Regions from separate parts of the Halomonas sp. KM-1 genome, predicted to be linked through region 3. Evidence: predicted binding sites of a transcription regulator. Region 3 holds the regulator's gene; each other region holds the start of a gene.

Evidence for each region. The regulator sigma-54, encoded in region 3, starts transcription at its own class of promoters, with help from an activator protein. The targets are predictions, from matches to a motif close to TGGCACNNNNNTTGCTNT.
Region 1: B8115_RS19065 (CmpA/NrtA family ABC transporter substrate-binding protein) is a predicted target of sigma-54. The motif match lies at 2,198-2,215, and genes of this name have one in related genera.
Region 2: glnL (nitrogen regulation protein NR(II)) is a predicted target of sigma-54. The motif match lies at 2,176-2,193, and genes of this name have one in related genera.
Region 4: speB (agmatinase) is a predicted target of sigma-54. The motif match lies at 1,981-1,998, and genes of this name have one in related genera.

Annotation. Positions count from the first base shown of each region.
Region 1 covers NZ_BAEU01000149.1:31,005-35,589, forward strand. The annotation lists gene B8115_RS19055 (NarK family nitrate/nitrite MFS transporter) at 1-669, shown strand, start outside; gene B8115_RS19060 (nitrate regulatory protein) at 762-2,054, shown strand; gene B8115_RS19065 (CmpA/NrtA family ABC transporter substrate-binding protein) at 2,370-3,674, shown strand; gene ntrB (nitrate ABC transporter permease) at 3,700-4,554, shown strand; gene B8115_RS19075 (nitrate ABC transporter ATP-binding protein) at 4,566-4,585, shown strand, end outside.
Region 2 covers NZ_BAEU01000044.1:660-5,244, reverse strand. The annotation lists gene ntrC (nitrogen regulation protein NR(I)) at 1-1,024, opposite strand, end outside; gene glnL (nitrogen regulation protein NR(II)) at 1,017-2,063, opposite strand; gene B8115_RS03645 (DUF4124 domain-containing protein) at 2,397-2,966, opposite strand; gene glnA (glutamate--ammonia ligase) at 3,087-4,493, opposite strand.
Region 3 covers NZ_BAEU01000141.1:62,052-66,636, reverse strand. The annotation lists gene ptsN (PTS IIA-like nitrogen regulatory protein PtsN) at 1-342, opposite strand, end outside; gene hpf (ribosome hibernation-promoting factor, HPF/YfiA family) at 349-657, opposite strand; gene B8115_RS17740 (RNA polymerase factor sigma-54) at 766-2,187, opposite strand; gene lptB (LPS export ABC transporter ATP-binding protein) at 2,363-3,088, opposite strand; gene lptA (lipopolysaccharide transport periplasmic protein LptA) at 3,096-3,623, opposite strand; gene lptC (LPS export ABC transporter periplasmic protein LptC) at 3,620-4,240, opposite strand; gene B8115_RS17720 (HAD family hydrolase) at 4,254-4,585, opposite strand, start outside.
Region 4 covers NZ_BAEU01000124.1:23,452-28,036, forward strand. The annotation lists gene B8115_RS14055 (YjiH family protein) at 1-903, opposite strand, end outside; gene speB (agmatinase) at 985-1,935, opposite strand; gene B8115_RS14065 (sigma-54-dependent Fis family transcriptional regulator) at 2,120-3,541, shown strand; gene B8115_RS14070 (tripartite tricarboxylate transporter substrate binding protein) at 3,633-4,585, shown strand, end outside.

The sequences.
Region 1 (4,585 bases), on a different contig from region 3:
AGTGCCGGCAAGAGCTTCATGTCCGCCGCCAAGGACATCCGCGTGTGGGCGCTGTTCGTGGTCTATGCCATCTGCTTCGGCGTCGAGCTGACCATCAACAACATCGCCGCCATCTACTTCTTCGATCACTTCGACCTGACGCTGGCCACCGCCGGTATGATCGCCGGGCTGTTCGGACTGATGAACGTCTTCGCCCGCACCCTGGGCGGAGTGTTCTCCGACCTGTTCGCCCGCAACGGCGGCCTCAAGGGGCGCGTGCGCTGGTTGTTCATCGCCCTGATCTGCGAGGGCATCGCCCTGGTGGCCTTCTCGCAGATGCACGTGCTCTCTTATGCCATCGGCATCATGCTGGTGTTCAGCCTGTTCGTGCAGATGGCCGAAGGCGCCACCTACGGCGTGGTGCCCTTCATCAACAAGAAGGCCCTGGGTGCGGTGGCCGGCATCGTCGGGGCCGGTGGCAACGTCGGCGCCGTGGCTGCCGCCTTCCTCTTCCGCAGCGAAGCCATCACCTATCAGCAGGGCCTGTTCTACCTCGGCCTGATCGTGCTGGTACTGGCCTCCTGCGCTCTGCTGGTGCGCTTCAGCGACGAAACGGAAGCCGAGGAAGCCGAAGCCTATCGCCAGGCCGTGGGCGAGGATACCGGCGCCGGCGCGCTGTCGCTGCGCTGATCGCAAGCACAGCGGCACCCGCTGCCGCAACGCTTGCCCAATCTGGCCGCCGCCCTCGGGGCGGCGGCCATTGCGTATGAACGAGGTGAGCCATGACACCCGCCGAACGCCTGCTGCTGGCAGCCAAGCGCTGCGAAATCGACGATCTCGAACACCTTACCGCCGCCTGCGACATCGTCGGCGACGTCAGTCGTTTCATCCACGCGCTGCAAAAGGAACGCGGCGCTTCGAACGTCTATCTGGCCTCCGACGGACAGCGCTTCGCCGAGCATCGTCAGGAGCGCATAGAGGAGTGCCTGGCCACCGAGCGCGCCCTGCGCTCCCGCCTGGAGGCGCTGGGCGAGACCGCCGGTCGCCCCGCCACCACTGCTAGGCTGCTCAAGCGGGTTGCCTTCGTCTGGCACGCTCTCGAAGGCCTGGACGCGCTGCGCCGCGACATCGCCGCACTCGGCACCGGCCCCGATGCGGCAACCCAATCGTACAATCAGCTCATCAGCGCCCTGCTCTCGGTGGTGTTCGAAGCCGCCGATACCGCCGGCGACCCCGACATCACCCTGGCGCTGGTCGCCGTTTTTCATCTGATGCAGGGCAAGGAGCTGGCCGGCCAGGAGCGTGCCTGCGGTGCCGCCGGCTTCACCTCCGGCACCTTCGACGATGCGCATCGTCAGCTGCTGCTGCACCTGATCGACGCCCAGCAGCGCTGCTTCGACACCTGTCTCGAATTCACCAGCGAGGCGGTACGCGAACAGTGGCAGCTGGAGATGCCCGGCCGCACCCTGGCCGGCATTCAGCAGCTGCGGGAGATGGCCTGCGGCGATATGGCGCTGCCGGAGAGCGCCAACACCCTGGGCGAGACCTGGTACGAACTGACCACTTGGCGGATCGATGCCATGCAGCGGGTCGAGACCTTCATGATCGGCGAGCTGACCAGCCTTTGCCTGACGCGAACCCTGGATGCGCGGCGCAGCCTGACCCACCGGGATGAGCTGACCCGGCAGTTGAACGATGGCTTGCCGAGCGTGTGTCAGCAACTGGTGGAACTGCTCGATGGCAGCGCCAGCCAGGAGCTGGGCGAGGTGACCGCCCGGGTAGTGGGCTCCTCGCTCAATCGCTCGCTGGTGGAGCTGATGCGCGCCCAGGCCGGGCGCCTGCAGGCCTTGAGCGACGAGCTGGAGGACACGCGCCGGGCGCTGCGTGAGCGCAAGCTGATCGAACGCGCCAAGGGCCTGATCATGTCCCACCAGAAGATGAGCGAGGAACAGGCCTACGCCTTCCTGCGCAAGATGGCCATGGACCAGAGCAAGAGCATGGCCGAGATCGCGCAAACCGTATTGGGGCTGGCCGACATCCTTCAGCCAACGGCGGAAACCGGAATCGAGCACTGAAAATGGCACAGGCGGCAATGGTGCATCGCACAACCCGAGCGCACCTTCGCGGCGCCTGCGAGCCGGACACGGCCCTTGATAGGTATCACAAACAAAATATCAACGAATTGTTTTAAAAGAAATAAATCGATAACAAGGCGCAATGGCATCCAAGCTGCAAAGTCTAACCGTCCGCTGAGTCAACGACGGTTCAGCGCTTCCATGCAGCACCAGGACCAGACAACGGCGTCTGCCCAGGTTCCCGTGACATCGTCATGCGAATCGGGGCAGGCGCCGTTTTATTTGGCCAGACACTTCTTATTGGGAGCCATACCCATGAACAAGACCAACAAGGGCAACCCCGTACTCGACCGCCGCCGTTTTCTGCAGCAGACCGCTGGCGTCGTGGGCGGTACCGCTCTGCTCAGCAGCCTGCCGTTGAGCTGGGCCGTGGCCAGCGGACGGCCTGAAACCACTTCGGCCAAGCTCGGCTTCATCGCCCTGACCGATGCCGCACCGCTGTTCGTGGCAGTGGAAAAGGGCTTCTTCGCTGCCCACGGCATGACCGACGTCGAGGTACTCAAGCAGTCCTCCTGGGGCACCACCCGCGACAACCTGGTGCTGGGCTCCCAGCGCAACGGCATCGACGGCGCCCATATCCTCACCCCGATGCCCTATCTGATGAGCGCCGGCGCTATCACCCCCAACAACCGGCCGGTGCCGATGAGCGTCCTGGCGCGCCTCAACCTCAACGGCCAGTGCATCTCGGTCGGGCGCGACTATGCCGATCTCGAAGTGCAACTCGACACACGAGAGTTCGGCCAGGCACTCGCCGAAAAGCGCGCCGGCGGCGACGAAGCGAGTGCTGCCATGACCTTCCCCGGTGGCACCCACGACATGTGGATCCGCTACTGGATGGCGGCCGGCGGCATCGATCCCAACCGCGATGTCTCGACGATTACCATTCCCCCCGCCCAGATGGTGGCCAATATGCGCGTCGGCAGCATGGACACCTTCTGCGTCTGCGAGCCGTGGAACCACCAGTTGATCAATCAAGGCATCGGCTACACCGCCAATACCACCGGCGAGATCTGGAACGATCACCCCGAAAAAGCCTTCGCCCTGAGAAGCGATTACGTCGAGGCCAACCCCAACGCTGCCATGGCGCTGCTGAAGGCGATCATGGAGGCGCAGATGTGGTGCGAGGACCCGGCCAACCACGAGGAGATGGCCCAGATCTGCTCGCGCCGTCGCTGGATCCATGCCCCCTATGCCGATCTGATCGACCGCATCCAAGGCAACTTCGACTACGGCACCGGCCGCGTGATCGAAGACCATCCACAGATGATGCGCTACTGGAAAAACCAGGCCTCTTATCCCTTCAAGAGCCATGACCTGTGGTTCCTCACCGAGAACAAGCGCTGGGGCTACCTGCCCCAGGACTTCGACAGCCAGGCGCTGATCGAGCAGGTCAACCGTGAGGACCTGTGGCGCGAGGCAGCTGCCGCCCTCGGTATCGACTCCGCCGACATTCCCGATTCCACCTCCCGCGGTGTGGAGACCTTCTTCGACGGCAAGACCTTCGACCCAGAAGATCCCCAGGCCTATCTCGACAGCCTCGAGATCAAGCGCCTCGCCTGATCTCGCACGAGAAGGAGATATCGTCATGAGTAGCATGCAACGCAGCAATACCCTGGCCAAGGCGGTCTCGTTCCGTTGGGCTCCCGACTTCGCCGCCATTCAGCAAGTGCTGGTTCAGCGGGTGCTGCCACCAGTGGTGATCATCGCCCTGCTCGGCATTCTGTGGGAGCTGCTCTGCTCCTCCCCCGGTGCCGTGCTGCCGCCTCCCTCCCAGGTGCTGCGCGATACCTGGGAGCTGATCGTCAATCCGTTCTACAACCACGGCGGCAACGACGTGGGCATGGCCTGGCAGATACTGGCCAGCCTCGAGCGGGTGGCCTACGGCTACTCCCTGGCCGTAGTGGCAGGTATCGCCCTTGGCGTGCTGGTGGGGCAATCGACCTGGGCCATGCGCGGCCTCGACCCGGTGTTCCAGGTGCTGCGCACCGTGCCGCCGCTGGCCTGGCTGCCGATCTCGCTGGCCGGCTTCCAGGACAGCACTCCCTCGGCGATCTTCGTGATCTTCATCACCGCCATCTGGCCGATCATCATCAACACCTCGGTGGGCATTCGTAACATCCCCGAGGACTACCGCAACGTGGCCCGGGTGCTGCGCCTCAACGGCATGGAGTATTTCACCCGCATCATGCTGCCCGCCGCCGCGCCCTACATCTTCTCGGGACTGCGCATCGGCGTCGGCCTGTCATGGCTGGCCATCGTCGCCGCCGAGATGTTGATCGGCGGCGTGGGTATCGGCTTCTTCATCTGGGACGCCTGGAACGCCTCGATGATCAGCGACATCATCCTGGCACTGGTCTACGTCGGCATCGTCGGCTTCGTCCTCGATCGCATGGTCGCCTTCATCGGCAATCGGGTGACCCGCGGCACCGCCCAAGGCTGAGGAGCAAGAACATGAGCAACCGCTATCTGAG
Region 2 (4,585 bases), on a different contig from region 3:
TGGTCAGCACCTTGACGTCAGTGGCGAGCTCCTTGGCCGCCTCGGCCAGGAAGTGCCGCGCCAGTCGGGGAATGTCCTCGCGCCGTTCGGCGAGCTTGGGCAGATGGACACGAATCACGTTGAGGCGATGGAAGAGATCCTCGCGAAAGCGACCGTCCTCCACCAGCGCCTCCAGGTTCTGGTGCGTGGCGGCAATGATGCGCACGTCGACCTTGACCGGGGTATGACCGCCGACACGGTAGAATTCGCCGTCGGCCAGCACCCGCAGCAGCCGCGTCTGGGTCTCGGCCGGCATGTCGCCGATCTCGTCGAGGAATAGCGTGCCGCCGTTGGCCTGCTCGAAGCGTCCCTGGCGCTGCGCGGTGGCGCCGGTGAAGGCCCCCTTCTCGTGACCGAACAGCTCGGACTCGATCAGATCCCGCGGGATGGCCGCCATGTTCAGGGCGATGAACGGGTGGGCCGCGCGCGGGCTGTGCTGATGCAGGGCGCGCGCCACCCGCTCCTTGCCGGTGCCCGACTCGCCGTTGATCAGTACGGTGATGTGCGAGTGCGACAGACGGCCGATGGCGCGAAACACCTCCTGCATGGCCGGCGCCTCGCCGATGATCTCGGCGGAGAGCCCTTCGGGTACGCTCACCGGCCGCTTGCGCTCGCGGGCATGGGCCACGGCACGGCGTACCAGAGCCAGCGCCTCGTCGACGTCGAAGGGCTTGGGCAGGTATTCGAAAGCACCTCCCTGGTAGGAGGCCACGGCACTGTCGAGGTCGGAATGGGCCGTCATGACGATGACCGGCAGATCGGGATGCACCTCGCGAACCCGCGACATCAGGTCCAGGCCGTCGATACCCGGCATGCGGATGTCGGTGACCAGCACGTCGGGGGGATCGTCGAGAAGACGGCTGAGCGCCATATCGGCCCGGTCGATGCACTCGACCTCGAGGTCGGGCTGAGCCAGGGCGCGCTCCAGCACCCAGCGAATGGCGCGGTCGTCGTCGACCACCGCGACACGTGCGACATCAGTCATGGCGCTTCTCCAGTGGAATAAGCAGACGAAACTCGGTATGACCGGGGCGGGACTCGCATTCGATCAGTCCTTGATGCTGATGCAGAATGCCCTGGGCAATGGACAGTCCCAGTCCACTGCCGTCGGCACGCCCCGATACCATGGGGTAGAAAAGGGTTTCCTGCAGGGCTTCGGGAACACCGGGGCCGTTGTCGATCAAGGCCACCTCGCAGACCAGGCGATGACGCTCGGCGCCCAGGGTGAACTGGCGACGGGCACGGGTACGCAGCAGCAGGCTAGGCGCTTCGGTACCGGCTTCGGTCATCGCTTCCACCGCGTTGCGCGCCACGTTGAGCACCGCCTGGATCATCTGCGCCTCGTCACCGGGAAAGTCCGGCAGGCTGGGGTCGTAGTCGCGCTCGATTCTCACCCCCGGCGTCTCGGCGGAAAGCAGCGTACGCACCCGCTCCAGCACCTTGTGCACGTTCAGCGGCTCGTGACGCAGCAGCTTGTTCGGTCCCAGCATGCTGTCGACCAGGTCGCGCAGACGGTCGACCTCCTCGACGATGATATGAGTGAACTCCCGCAGGGCGGGGTCGTCGAGGTCACGCTCCAGCAGTTGAGCGGCGCCACGGATGCCGCCCAGCGGGTTCTTCACCTCGTGGGCCAGCCCACGCGACAGCACCTTGATCGCCTCCTGACGGTTGAGCAGGGCTTCCTCACGGGAAATCCGCAGCAAGCGGTCGCGCGGCTCCATTTCCACCAGCAGCTCGGCCGCAGAGAGCGGCGTGACCGTGTAGTCGATGGTCACCACGGTGCCGCCCAGCAGCGCCAGACGCACTTCGCGCTGGGTAAAGGGATGCTGGTCGTCCCGCGCCTTGGCCAGCACCTCGCCCATGCCGTCGTCTTCGACCAGCAGTGCCGCCAGGCTGTGCCCCTTGACCCGCCCCAGGCTGACCGCCAGCAAGGCCTCAGCCGCCGGATTCATCCAGCTCAACTGCAGCTCATCGTCCAGCAGCAGCACCGCCGTGGTGAGATGTTCCATCAGGCGTCGATACATTTTCGACCTTTTCTCGCAGAATGAAGGGGGCTGCTTGCATCGTCATGGCGCATGCCCTGCTCGTCGCCGCAGCGGCATCTCCCCTCGGCTTTACCTGCCCCTACACAAGAAGCAAGCAAGAAGCGCGCCAACCCTCACAAGGGCGATATAGCGCCGTTTCGGGGCGGATGCTGCACCCACCTATGCACCATAATGGTGCGAGCAGACGAAAAGCGCCAGCGAAGAAAGCGCACGCCCCACCCATCATGGTGCGACATCCTACCTATATCGGGGCAACTCTACTGGCGATGACATCGTGGCGGCCCTTTGGACGAGCGATGCAGCAGAAGGCGCTCAGCCGCCGCCACCCTGAGGCAGCGTGGCGTTGGAGCGCTGCACGTAGAGCGAGACCGGTGCCGTACGGTGGCGTATCTGCCCTTGGGCATCGAGCAACTCGGCCTGCAACACGTACTCGCCGCGGGGCAGGTTGGTCAGCATGAAGGCACTGGTATGCATGGCGGTCTGGCTCACCTGCCCGTCGACGAGCAGCCTCACGCGGTGGTCGGGGCGCAGCGCCGGCACGATGGCCAGCTCGACCTGCAGGTTGCCGGCGTAGCTGCCGGGAAGGTCGCCCCCGTGCTCCGGCGAGCGAATACGGAAGGTGTCGTAGGGCATGAACGGCTGGCCCGGCGACTGACTCGCCCGCGGGGCAGTTCCCTCGACCCGCGGCGGCTCGGCCTGCCGCCCTTCGCTACGCGCAGGGATCACGGTCAACGGCGCCAGTTGGACCGGCTCGCCCCCGCGATTGGGATCGTCGGTGAAGATCACGTTGCCCTGGGCATCGGTGGTGCGATAGATGGTCGTGGCCTGCACCGAATGCGCCACCAGCACTCCCAGCAGGCACGGCACGATCAGCTTGAGCATGGGTCGATCCCCCTTGCTGGGCACGTGTGACGAAACGTTCGCCTAGTATACAAAAAAGGCCCCGCAAAGCGGGGCCTTTCGCGGCGGGCCGGCGGCAGTGCCACCGGACGCGGCGGCTGCTTAGCAGCTGTAGTACATGTCGAACTCGATCGGATGCGTAGTCATGCGGATACGCTCGACGTCTTCCATCTTCAGCTCGATGTAGGCATCGATCATGTCATCGGTGAACACGCCACCTTCGGTGAGGAAGGCGCGATCCTTGTCCAGGGCTTCCAGGGCCTGATCCAGGCTGTGAGCCACGGTCGGCACCTTCTTGCCCTCTTCCGGCGGCAGGTCATAGAGGTTCTTGTCCATGGCGTCGCCGGGGTGGATCTTGTTCTTGATGCCATCGATACCGGCCATCAGCATGGCGGCGAAGGCCAGGTAGGGGTTGGCGGTCGGGTCCGGGAAACGGGCCTCGATGCGCTTGCCCTTGGGGCTCGCGGTGTACGGGATACGGATGGAGGCAGAGCGGTTACGGGCGCTGTAGGCCAGCATGACCGGCGCCTCGAAGCCCGGCACCAGACGCTTGTAGGAGTTAGTCGAAGCGTTGGTGAAGGCGTTCAGGGCACGGGCGTGCTTGATGATGCCGCCGATGTAGTAGAGCGCCATTTCGGACAGGCCAGCGTACTGGTCGCCGGCGAACTGGTTCTGACCGTCCTTCCAGAACGACTGGTGCACGTGCATGCCGCTGCCGTTGTCGCCGACCAGCGGCTTGGGCATGAAGGTGGCGGTCTTGCCGTAGGCGTGGGCCACGTTGTGGATCACGTACTTCATTTCCTGGACTTCGTCGGCCTTCTTCACCAGGGTGTTGAACTTCACGCCGATCTCGTTCTGGCCGGCGTTGGACACCTCGTGGTGATGCACCTCGACGGTCTGGCCAATGGCTTCCAGGGTGTTGCACATGGCGCCACGGATGTCATGGAAGCTGTCGACCGGGGGCACCGGGAAGTAGCCGCCCTTGACCCGCGGACGGTGGCCCAGGTTGCCGCCTTCGAGCTGGCGATCGGTAGACCAGGCACCCTCTTCGGAGGTGATCTTGTACATGGCGCCTTCGATGTCGGCCTTCCAATGAACCTCATCGAAGATGAAGAACTCGGGCTCGGGGCCGAAGAAGGCGGTGTCGCCCAGGCCGGTGGACTGCAGGTAGGCCTCGGCGCGCTTGGCGATGGAGCGCGGGTCGCGCTCGTAGCCCTGCATGGTGGCCGGCTCGATGATGTCGCAGCGCACTACCAGGGTGGAATCTTCGGTGAACGGGTCGAGGAAGGCGGTGCCGTCTTCCGGGCGCAGAATCATGTCCGACTCGTTGATGCCCTTCCAGCCATGGATGGAGGAGCCATCGAACATCTGGCCGTTCTCGAAGAACTCCTCGTTCACGTCGCGGGCCGGAATGGTGACATGCTGTTCCTTACCCCGAGTGTCGGTGAAACGCAGGTCCACCCACTTCACATCATGTTCTTCGATCAGGGCGAGAGTCTTGGCTGACATTGTGTCCTCCGTTTGAGCGGTAGCTCGATTCGTTTTGGCTGAAGTCCACTGCGCTGGTTCATTCCAGCATGTGTTGTAGCACGCGGCAGATT
Region 3 (4,585 bases):
CAGATGCGTATCGTCGGCCTCCTCGGGTACCAGCAGCACGAAGACCAAGTCGACCGGTTCGCCGTCGATGGCGTCGAAATCGATGGGCTCGGCCAGCTTGAGGAAGGCGGCGACTGGGCTGTGGCAGTGCGGGCTTCGCGCATGCGGAATGGCGACGCCATTGCCGATGCCGGTGCTGCCCAGTCGCTCACGGCCGATCAATCGGCCGAAGACCTCCTGGCTATCGAGGCTCGGGGTGTTCTGCGCAATGAAGGTGCTGAAAAACTCCAGCACCCTCTTCTTGCTGCCCCCGGGAACGTCGAACAGCGCGCGTTCAGGGGGCAGTATGGTTTCCAGTGTCATGGCAACTCAGCGAATGCCGGCGCCCTGGGCGCGGGCCTGGGCCTTTTCCTTGTGCTTGACCAATTGGCGGTCGAGCTTGTCGGTCAGCGCATCAATGGCGGCGTACATGTCCGGGTCGGAGGCTTCGGCATGCAGGTCGGCACCGGCGGCATGCAGCGTGCAGGCGGCCTGTTGGCGCTCCTTCTCGATGGACAGGGTGACCTGGACGTTGGTGATGTTGTCGTAGTGCCGTTGGACGCGGCTAAGCTTCTCGCTCACGTAGTCACGCAGGGAATTGGTCAGTTCAACATGATGGCCGGTGATGTTGACTTGCATGACAAGCTCCTTCGTCCTTCGAGTGGTGGTTTGATTGTAACCCTTTTTGCCTCCTTGCAAACCCCTCCGAACGACGCTCTTGTCCGCTGTCAACGCTGCGTTTCGACTTCAACGAAAGCGCTTGCGTTCGCTCGAGGAGGGTATCCCCAGCGCTTCACGATACTTGGCCACGGTGCGGCGCGCCACCTGAATGCCGTCGTCGGCCAGCAGCTCCACCAGGCGGCTGTCCGAGAGCGGCTTGCGCGGTGGCTCGTCGGCGATCAGCTTGCGAATGCGGGCGCGAATCGCGGTGCTGGAGTGAGCGTCTCCCTCGCCGTTGCCGCCGACATGGCTGGAGAAGAAATACTTCAGTTCGAATACGCCGCGCGGCGTGTGGATGAACTTCTGCGTCGTCACCCGCGATATGGTCGACTCGTGCATCTCCACGGCCTGGGCGATGTCGGCCAGCACCAGGGGCTTCATCGCCTCCTCGCCCTGCTCCAGGAAGTCGATCTGGCGGGCCATGATCTCGCGCCCCACCCGCAGCAGGGTGTCGTTACGGCTGGCCAGGCTCTTCATCAGCCAGCGAGCTTCCTGAAGGTGGTCCTTGAGAAACTGGTTGTCCTGGCTCTTGTCGGCGCGCCGCACCAGGGCGACGTAGTCGGGCTGGATGCGCAGCCGTGGCAGCGCTTCGGCATTGAGCTCCACGCGCCAGCCGGACTCGTCGTGATAGGCGACCAGGTCGGGGGTGATGTAGTTGCTGCCGACCTCGGCATAGTCGCTGCCGGGGCGGGGGTTCAGGGAGCGTACCAGAGCAATGGCGTCGTCGAGGGCCTCGTCGTCCAGGCTCAGGCGGCGCTTGAGCAGGCGGCGGTCGTCGGCGGCCAAGGCCTCGAGAAACTGGCGCACCAGGCGGCGTGCCTGGGGCAGCAGGGGAGTGTCGTCAGGCAGGGTGGCGAGCTGCAGCATCAGGCATTCGCGTAGATCCCGGGCGAAGACACCGGTGGGTTCGAACTGCTGCAGGCGCAGCAGCACCTGCTCGACCTCGCGGGTGGGCAACCCCTCGAGGCCCTGGCGCCGCAGGCCGTCGCGGATCTCTTCCAGCGGCTGGGTCAGGTAGCCGGTGCCGTCCACGGCATCGATCAGGCTCTCGGCAATCTGGCGCTGACGCTCGTTCACATCGATCATCGCCAACTGCCACATCAGGTGGCCGGCCAGCGTCTGCCCAGAGGCCTGGCGTTCGAAGTCGGGGCCTTCACCGGTGGCGCCGGCGGTGCCGCTGCCATGATCGGGATAGGTATCCGTCCAGTCGCTGTCGGTGGAGAGCTCACCGGGAATTTCGCTGGCCCAGTCGTCGCTCTGGGGGTCGCTGACGGCCTGTTCGCCGAAGCCGTCGTCGAGCTCCAGCATGGGATTGGACTCGAGAGCTTGCTGGATCTCCTGGCGCAAGTCCAGGGTGGAGAGCTGCAGCAGCGCGATGGCCTGCTGTAGCTGTGGTGTCATGGTCAGCTGAGTGCCGACTCGCAGTTGCAATGATGCTTTCATGGCCATGAGAATAATGGGCTCATTTGCCGGAAAGACTCTACCCTAGACTGGCCGAGGATCACTTGCAAGAGCTCAAGGCTGCAATAAGCATGCCATCGGCAATATTCATGCCTGTTAGAAGGTTTTAATTTAAGATCAGGTTCTTGCTTGTCAGAGCGGAATGCGCTATGGACATGGCGCACTAAAGGCGGAAGTCTTCACCGAGATAGACTTCGCGCACGCGTCGGTTGGCCAGGATGGCTTCGGCGTCACCTTCCGCGATGATCTGGCCGTCGCCGACAATGTAGGCCGAATCGCAGATATCCAGCGTCTCGCGAACGTTGTGATCGGTGATCAGCACGCCGATGTCGCGGGCCTTCAGCTGGCGGATGATGCCCTTGATCTCGCCCACCGAGATCGGGTCGACCCCGGCAAAGGGCTCGTCCAGCAGAATGAAGGCCGGCTCGGTGGCCAGCGCCCGGGCGATTTCCACTCGCCGCCGCTCACCCCCGGACAGGCTCATGCCCAGGTTGTCGCGGATGTGGGTGACGTGAAAGTCCTCCAGCAGCTGCTCCAGGCGCTGCTGACGCCCCTGACGATCCAGGTCCTTGCGTGTTTCCAGGATTGCCATGATGTTGTCGGCCACCGAGAGCTTGCGGAAGATCGAAGCTTCCTGAGGCAGATAGCCGATGCCCGCCTTGGCGCGCTCGTGCATGGCGCTCTTGGAGAGGTCGAGATCGTCGATGCAGACGTTGCCGGCATCGGCCTTGACCAGCCCCACGATCATGTAGAACGAGGTGGTCTTGCCGGCACCGTTGGGGCCGAGCAGCCCCACAACGCAGCCCTGTTCGATGGAGAGACTGATGTCGTGCACCACGCGCCGGCGCTTGTAGCTTTTCGCCAGGTGACGGGCGTGCAGGGTCTTCATCGCCATCTCAGCGCTCCGGTTGCAGGGTCATGCGGATACGCTGGCGTCCTTCGACGCCTTCGCTCTCGGCGCGGGCCTGAACCACGCGACGGTCGAGGAAGTACTCGAGATAGCCCCCATCGAAGGTGTCCCCCCCCTGGTGCAGTTCGGCGCGGTCGATCAGTTCGACGCGGCGTTCGGCCGCGTGATAGATGACGGTACGTCCCCAGCCGCGGACCACGGGCTGATCGGGGTCGGGCTGCTGTTCTAGGTAGGCGCGCTCGCCGCGGGCCGTGGCGCGTGACAACTCTCCGGCCGCGTTGCGCCGGAGCTCGACGCGGTCGCCGGTGATACGCATGGTGCCCTGGCGAATGTCCACGTCGCCGGTGTAGACCGCCGTGCCGGCGACATCGTCGAGATCGAGCCGGTCGGCCTCGATATGGATGGGCTGGTCGGCGTCGCGCTGTTGGGCCATGCTCGCGGCAGGGCTCCATGCCAGGCCGATCAATGCCAGGGTGAGCAGCATGCGTGGCGTTGGAAGCTTGCGTCGCTTCATGGCGTGAGTTCCTCCAGGGTGACGGGGTCGGCCTGTCCCGGCTGAGCGCCTTCCGGGGGATGATAGCCGCGCACATTGTCGGTCAATCGTGCCCGGTTGTCATGGATCCAGACGTCGAAGCGTTCGCCGCGCATGTGCTGCGGCGGTTGCTGCAGCAGCGCCGGCGTATCGCTCCAGGCGTGTCCGACATTGGCGTCGTAGTGCAGCACCTCGGTATCGAGTTGCCAGCGCTCCTCGGGGGCGAAGAGCCGTGCGTCGCCGGTCAAGGTCAGCGGGTTGCCGCCCGGGCCGAGCCGCCCCTCCTGGCTGTTCGCCACCCACTGTCGTCCTTCGCGGTCGATCAGGTGCGCCAGCGGCGTGACGGCACGTGTCACGTCGTCGTGGGGGGTGTGTACCAGGCGCGGGCTCTCCAGCCGCTGATGAGCGCGGCCTTCGAAATCGAAGCGTGTCAGGCGGGCCTGCTCCAGGAAGTAGTCGGGCTCGCCGGCTTCGTCGGTGGGTACCGGGCCGGGGGGTGGGGGCCGCCATGGGTCCAGCCAGGTGATCAGGCCGCCCAGAGCCAGCAGCAGCAGAAACAGCCAGGTACGGAACGAGGGGCGCGGCAGACGACGCAGCATCGGCGGGGCGACCTCAGCGCTTGCCGTGCATGTAGGTGTCGATCAGGGCGTCGCGATGTCCCTGCGCCTCGAGCAGCAGGTCGCAGATCTCGCGCACTGCGCCATGGCCGCCGCTGCGCTCGGTCACGTGATCGGCTAGGGCGCGGATGTAGGGCGGGGCGCCGGGCACGGTAATGCCGACACCTGCGCGCTGGATGGGCGCCAGGTCGGGCAGGTCATCGCCGCAGAAGGCGACCTGCTCGAGCTCGATGCCTTTGCGATTGCAGAGTTCGCGGAGAGTGGTGAGCTTGTCTTCGCAGCCCTGAAAGACATGATCGACGCCCAGTGCGGCGGCGCGATGGCTGA
Region 4 (4,585 bases), on a different contig from region 3:
GCTGTAGCGCAGCAGGCCCATCTCCTCGGTGCGCTTCTCGGCCAGCTGGCAGCCCACCGGCTCGTAGTAGGTATCGGGCTTGCGCGACAGCGGCGGCAGGCGCGGCACGATCACCGCCGCGATCAGGCCGGCCACCACCACGGTGAAGTAGAACTGGATGAACATGTGGTTGAGGTCGACGAAGCTGGTGATCAGCAGGCTGAAGGCGATCGAGACGATGGAGAAGTTGGTGGCGATCACCGAGGCTTCACGGCGGTTGTAGAAACCCTTCTCGTACTGCTGGGTGGTGATCAGCACGCCCACGGTGCCGGAGCCCATCCACGAGGCGGTGGCATCAATGGCACTGCGGCCGGGCAGGTTGAAGATCACCCGGAACGGCTTGCGTACCAGGCTGCCGATGAACTCCATGAAACCGAATTCGACCAGGAACGGCAGCAGCAGGGCGGCGAAGAAGAAGAAGGTCAGCAGCACCGGCGCCAGGTCGTTGAGCATCACGCCGCCGGTGAACGAGGCAGTGACGAACTCCGGCCCGAACTGGAAGAACGTCATCAGGGCGAAGGCCGCCCCCAGGATGCGCATGCCGAACCACACCGGGCCGACATGGAACATATCGCGCATCACACCTTTCTCGGCCCAGCGTGGATGGGTGAGCTTGATCCAGGTGGTGGCCAGCACGGAGAGCACCAGCACGATGACGGCAATGGCCGGCAGGGCGCCGTCGAGCAGCGCCTTGAGGCCGTCCGCCATGAAGCCCATGCCGATGTTGATGGTGTCGCCGATCTGGAAGGGGATCAGAAACAGACCGACCCCAAGCGCTGAGGGAATCAGGAATTTGAGCAGATTGTTGCGCTCGAAGGGGGTTTCCTCGGTGCGGGTTCGGTGTGTCGTGTCGGTAGAGGACATACGGGTATCCCTATGTTTGTCGTTGTGTGGGTTGTCGTTGTAGGCGTCGGTCGTTGTTGGGTCAGTCTCGACGCTCTTGTATCAGTCGCGACGCTTCACGCCGGGCAGTACGCACAGCATTTCGTAGAGCAGGGTGGCGCCCATCAGCGCCGTGTTGCCGCTGGGGTCGTAGGGCGGTGAGACCTCGACCAGATCGCCACCGACGATGTTGAGTCCGGTCGCGCCGCGCACGATCTCCAGCCCCTGGGCCGAGGTCAGGCCGCCCATCTCGACGGTGCCGGTGCCGGGGGCGACCGAAGGGTCGAGGCCGTCGATGTCGAAAGTGACGTAGACCGGGGTATCGCCCATCTGCCTGCGAACCTCTTCCATCAGCGGCGCCAGCGAGCGGTACCAGCACTCTTCGGCGGTGACCACGCGGAAGCCCTGCTGGCGACACCAGTCGAAGTCCTCGGCGGCGTAGCCGGTGCCGCGCAGGCCGATCTGCACCACCTTGCCGTGGGCCAGCAGGCCCTCTTCCTGGGCGCGGCGAAACGGCGTGCCGTGGGCGATGGGCTCGCCGAACATGTGCTCGTTGACGTCGGCGTGGGCGTCGATGTGGATCAGCCCCACCGGGCCGTGCTTCTTGGCGATGGCGCGCAGGATCGGCAGGGTGATGAGATGATCGCCGCCCAGGGTCAGCGGGATGCAGCCGTGGGAGAGCACCTCGTCATAGAAGGCGCTGATGATGTCCACGGTCTTGGGCAGGTGAAAGGTGTTGATCGGCACGTCGCCGATGTCGGCCACCTGCAGGCTGTCGAAGGGCGCGGCACGGGTGGCCATGTTGTAGGGACGCAGCATGCGCGACTCGTCGCGGATCTGGCGCGGCCCCAAACGCGTGCCGGGGCGATTCGAGGTGGCGATGTCCAGCGGTACGCCGATGAAGGCGACGTCCAGCCCTGCGGCACTGGGCTGGGTGGGCAGGCGCATCATGGTGGCGGGGCCGCCGAAGCGGGGCATCTCGTTGCCGCCAAGCGGCTGGTTGAAATCGGCCATGCTGGGCTCCTGATGGTTGGAAGTGTCATCCCTCACTCATCAGGTCTAGCAGGTTTCGTGCCAGCCGGAGCTCGCGCTGTCACGGGGCCTGTCAGGGCATGTGATGCAAATTCGAATCGTCAGTGGCGCTGCGGTGATGCAATAATGCATCCTTGATTCATTCATGCATCGGCTGGGTATCCTGATGAGCGACATCGACCGCGCGGTGGTGAGTACCATCGTCGAGACGGCCAACGACCACTTCTTCATCGTCGACGGCGACGGGCGGGTACTCGACGTCAGCCCTGGCGCGGCGGCGGTTTACGGCCTGCCGCGGGAGCAACTGGTCGGCAGCACGGTGCAGCAGCTGGAGGCGCAGGGCGTACTCCGGCCCTCCATCAGCCTGGAGGTGATCCGCACCGGCAGGCCGGTACAGCTGATGCAGGTGACGGGAACCGGCCGGCGAGTGATCGCCGAGGCGCACCCGGTGCATGTCGATGGCAGGCTCGAGCGCATCGTCAGCCGCTCCCGGGACCTGACCGATCTGCAGCTGCTGCAGGACGAATATGCGCTACTGCAGAAGCGTTTCAGCGAACACCTCAAGCGCAGTGGGGCCGGTGCTGGTCACGAGGATGGCCAACTGGACGAGGCGATGGGCAGCCTGGAGGTGCGCAGCGACGTGATGCGGGAGCTGGCGCTGCTGCTCAAGCGCGTGGCGCCTTCGGATGCCACGGTGCTGCTGCTCGGCGAATCGGGGGTCGGCAAGAGCGCCTTTGCCAAGCAGCTGCATCGCTGGAGCCGGCGGCGGCAGGGGCCGTTCATCGAGGTCAACTGCGGGGCGATTCCCGAGAACCTGTTCGAGTCGGAGATGTTCGGCTATCAGCCCGGCGCCTTCAGCGGGGCGGCGCGCCAGGGCAAGGCGGGGCTGTTGGAGCAGGCCGAGGGCGGTACCCTGTTCCTCGACGAAATCGGCGAGCTGCCGCTGCCCATGCAGACCAAGCTGCTCAAGGTGATCCAGGACGGCAGCGTGCTGCGCCTGGGCGATACCCGGCCGCGGCGGGTCGATTTTCGTCTGGTGGTGGCGACCAATCAGGATCTGGCCAGGCGCGTGGAAAGCGGTGGCTTTCGCCTCGACCTCTACTATCGCGTCAACGTCATTCCGGTCACCATCCCGCCGCTGCGTGAGCGCCGCGAAGACATCCCGGCGCTGGCCGAGGCATGTCTCGAACGCCTCAATCAGCGCTATGGCCAGCGTAAGCTGCTGCACGGCAGCGTGTGGCCGGAGCTGATGGGGGGCGACTGGCCGGGCAACGTCAGAGAGCTGGAAAACTGGCTTGAGCGCGCCTGGCTGTCGAGCCCGGACGATTCGATCCATTCGCCGACACGGGGCTACGTTTCATCCGTGACGCCGACGTCTTCACACGCAGAGACGACGCAGCCGGCCGAGCTGACCGAGAACGAAGGACTCTCCGCCTATCTGGCCCGGGTCGAACGCGAGGTGCTTGAGGCGCTGTGCCGGTCGCTCCCCAGCACCTATGCCATCGCCGAGCGGCTGGGGATCAGCCAGCCCAGCGTGGTGCGCAAGCTCAAGCGGCATGGGCTCAGGATCGAGCGCCGGGCCGATTGAGCTCGATGTCACGAGGTCGTGACGGGGAACACTGTCTATAGTGGTTTGGGTGAGTAACGCCTTCCGTTCCGTTTCGACCTTGGAGCTACCCATGCCCCGCACAACCTATAACAAGATCGCCGCCATCGCGACCGGCCTGGTCCTTGGCGCCAGCGTCATGCTTCCTGCCGCCCACGCCGACGACTACTACGCCGGTCAGACCATTCGCATGATCATTCCTTTCTCGCCGGGTGGCGGGACGGATACCTTCGGCCGGCTGATCAGTCAGCATCTGGGCCGTCATATCCCCGGCAGCCCCACCATCGTATCCGAGAACGTCACCGGTGCCGGCGGTCTGCTGGGCAGTAACGAATTCGCCGAGCGGGTCGACCATGACGGTCTCACTCTGATGACCGCCTCGGGCCACCTGAACCTGCGCGCCTTCCTCGGCTTACAGGGGCTCAGGCTCGACCTCGACGCGCTGGAGCCGGTGGTAGCCGCGCCCATGGGGCACGTGACGGCCATCTCCACCCAGGCAGGCATCGACGACCCGGCCGACCTGCTCGAGGCGCAAGGCCGGCTGACCAAGGGCATCACCGATCCCGTGGGTCTGCTCGAGTCGCTGGTAGCGCTGGAGATGTTCGAGCTGAATTACCGCGCGGTACCCGGCTACGGCGGCCGCGGCGATACGCGCATTGCCTTCGAGCGTGGCGAACTGATGATCAACACTCAGAGCACGCCGGCCTATCTCAACAGCGTACAGCCGCTGGTGGACGAGGGGATGGCCATGCCGCTCTACGCCATCGGCTTCATCGATGGCGAGGGCAATCCGCAGCGCGACCCTGCCGTACCGGACATGATCACCGCCCCTGAGCTCTACGAGCAAATCCACGGCGAGATGCCTTCCGGCACCATCTGGGAGGCCTTCAAGGTCACCGTGCCGCTGGTGCAGAACACCCGCGGTACCGTCTGGGTACATGGCGATATCCCCGACGAGGCGATGGCGGCCCTGCAGGCGGGGGTCGAGGCCATGGTCAACGACCCGGAGTTCCAGGAGGCCAGTGC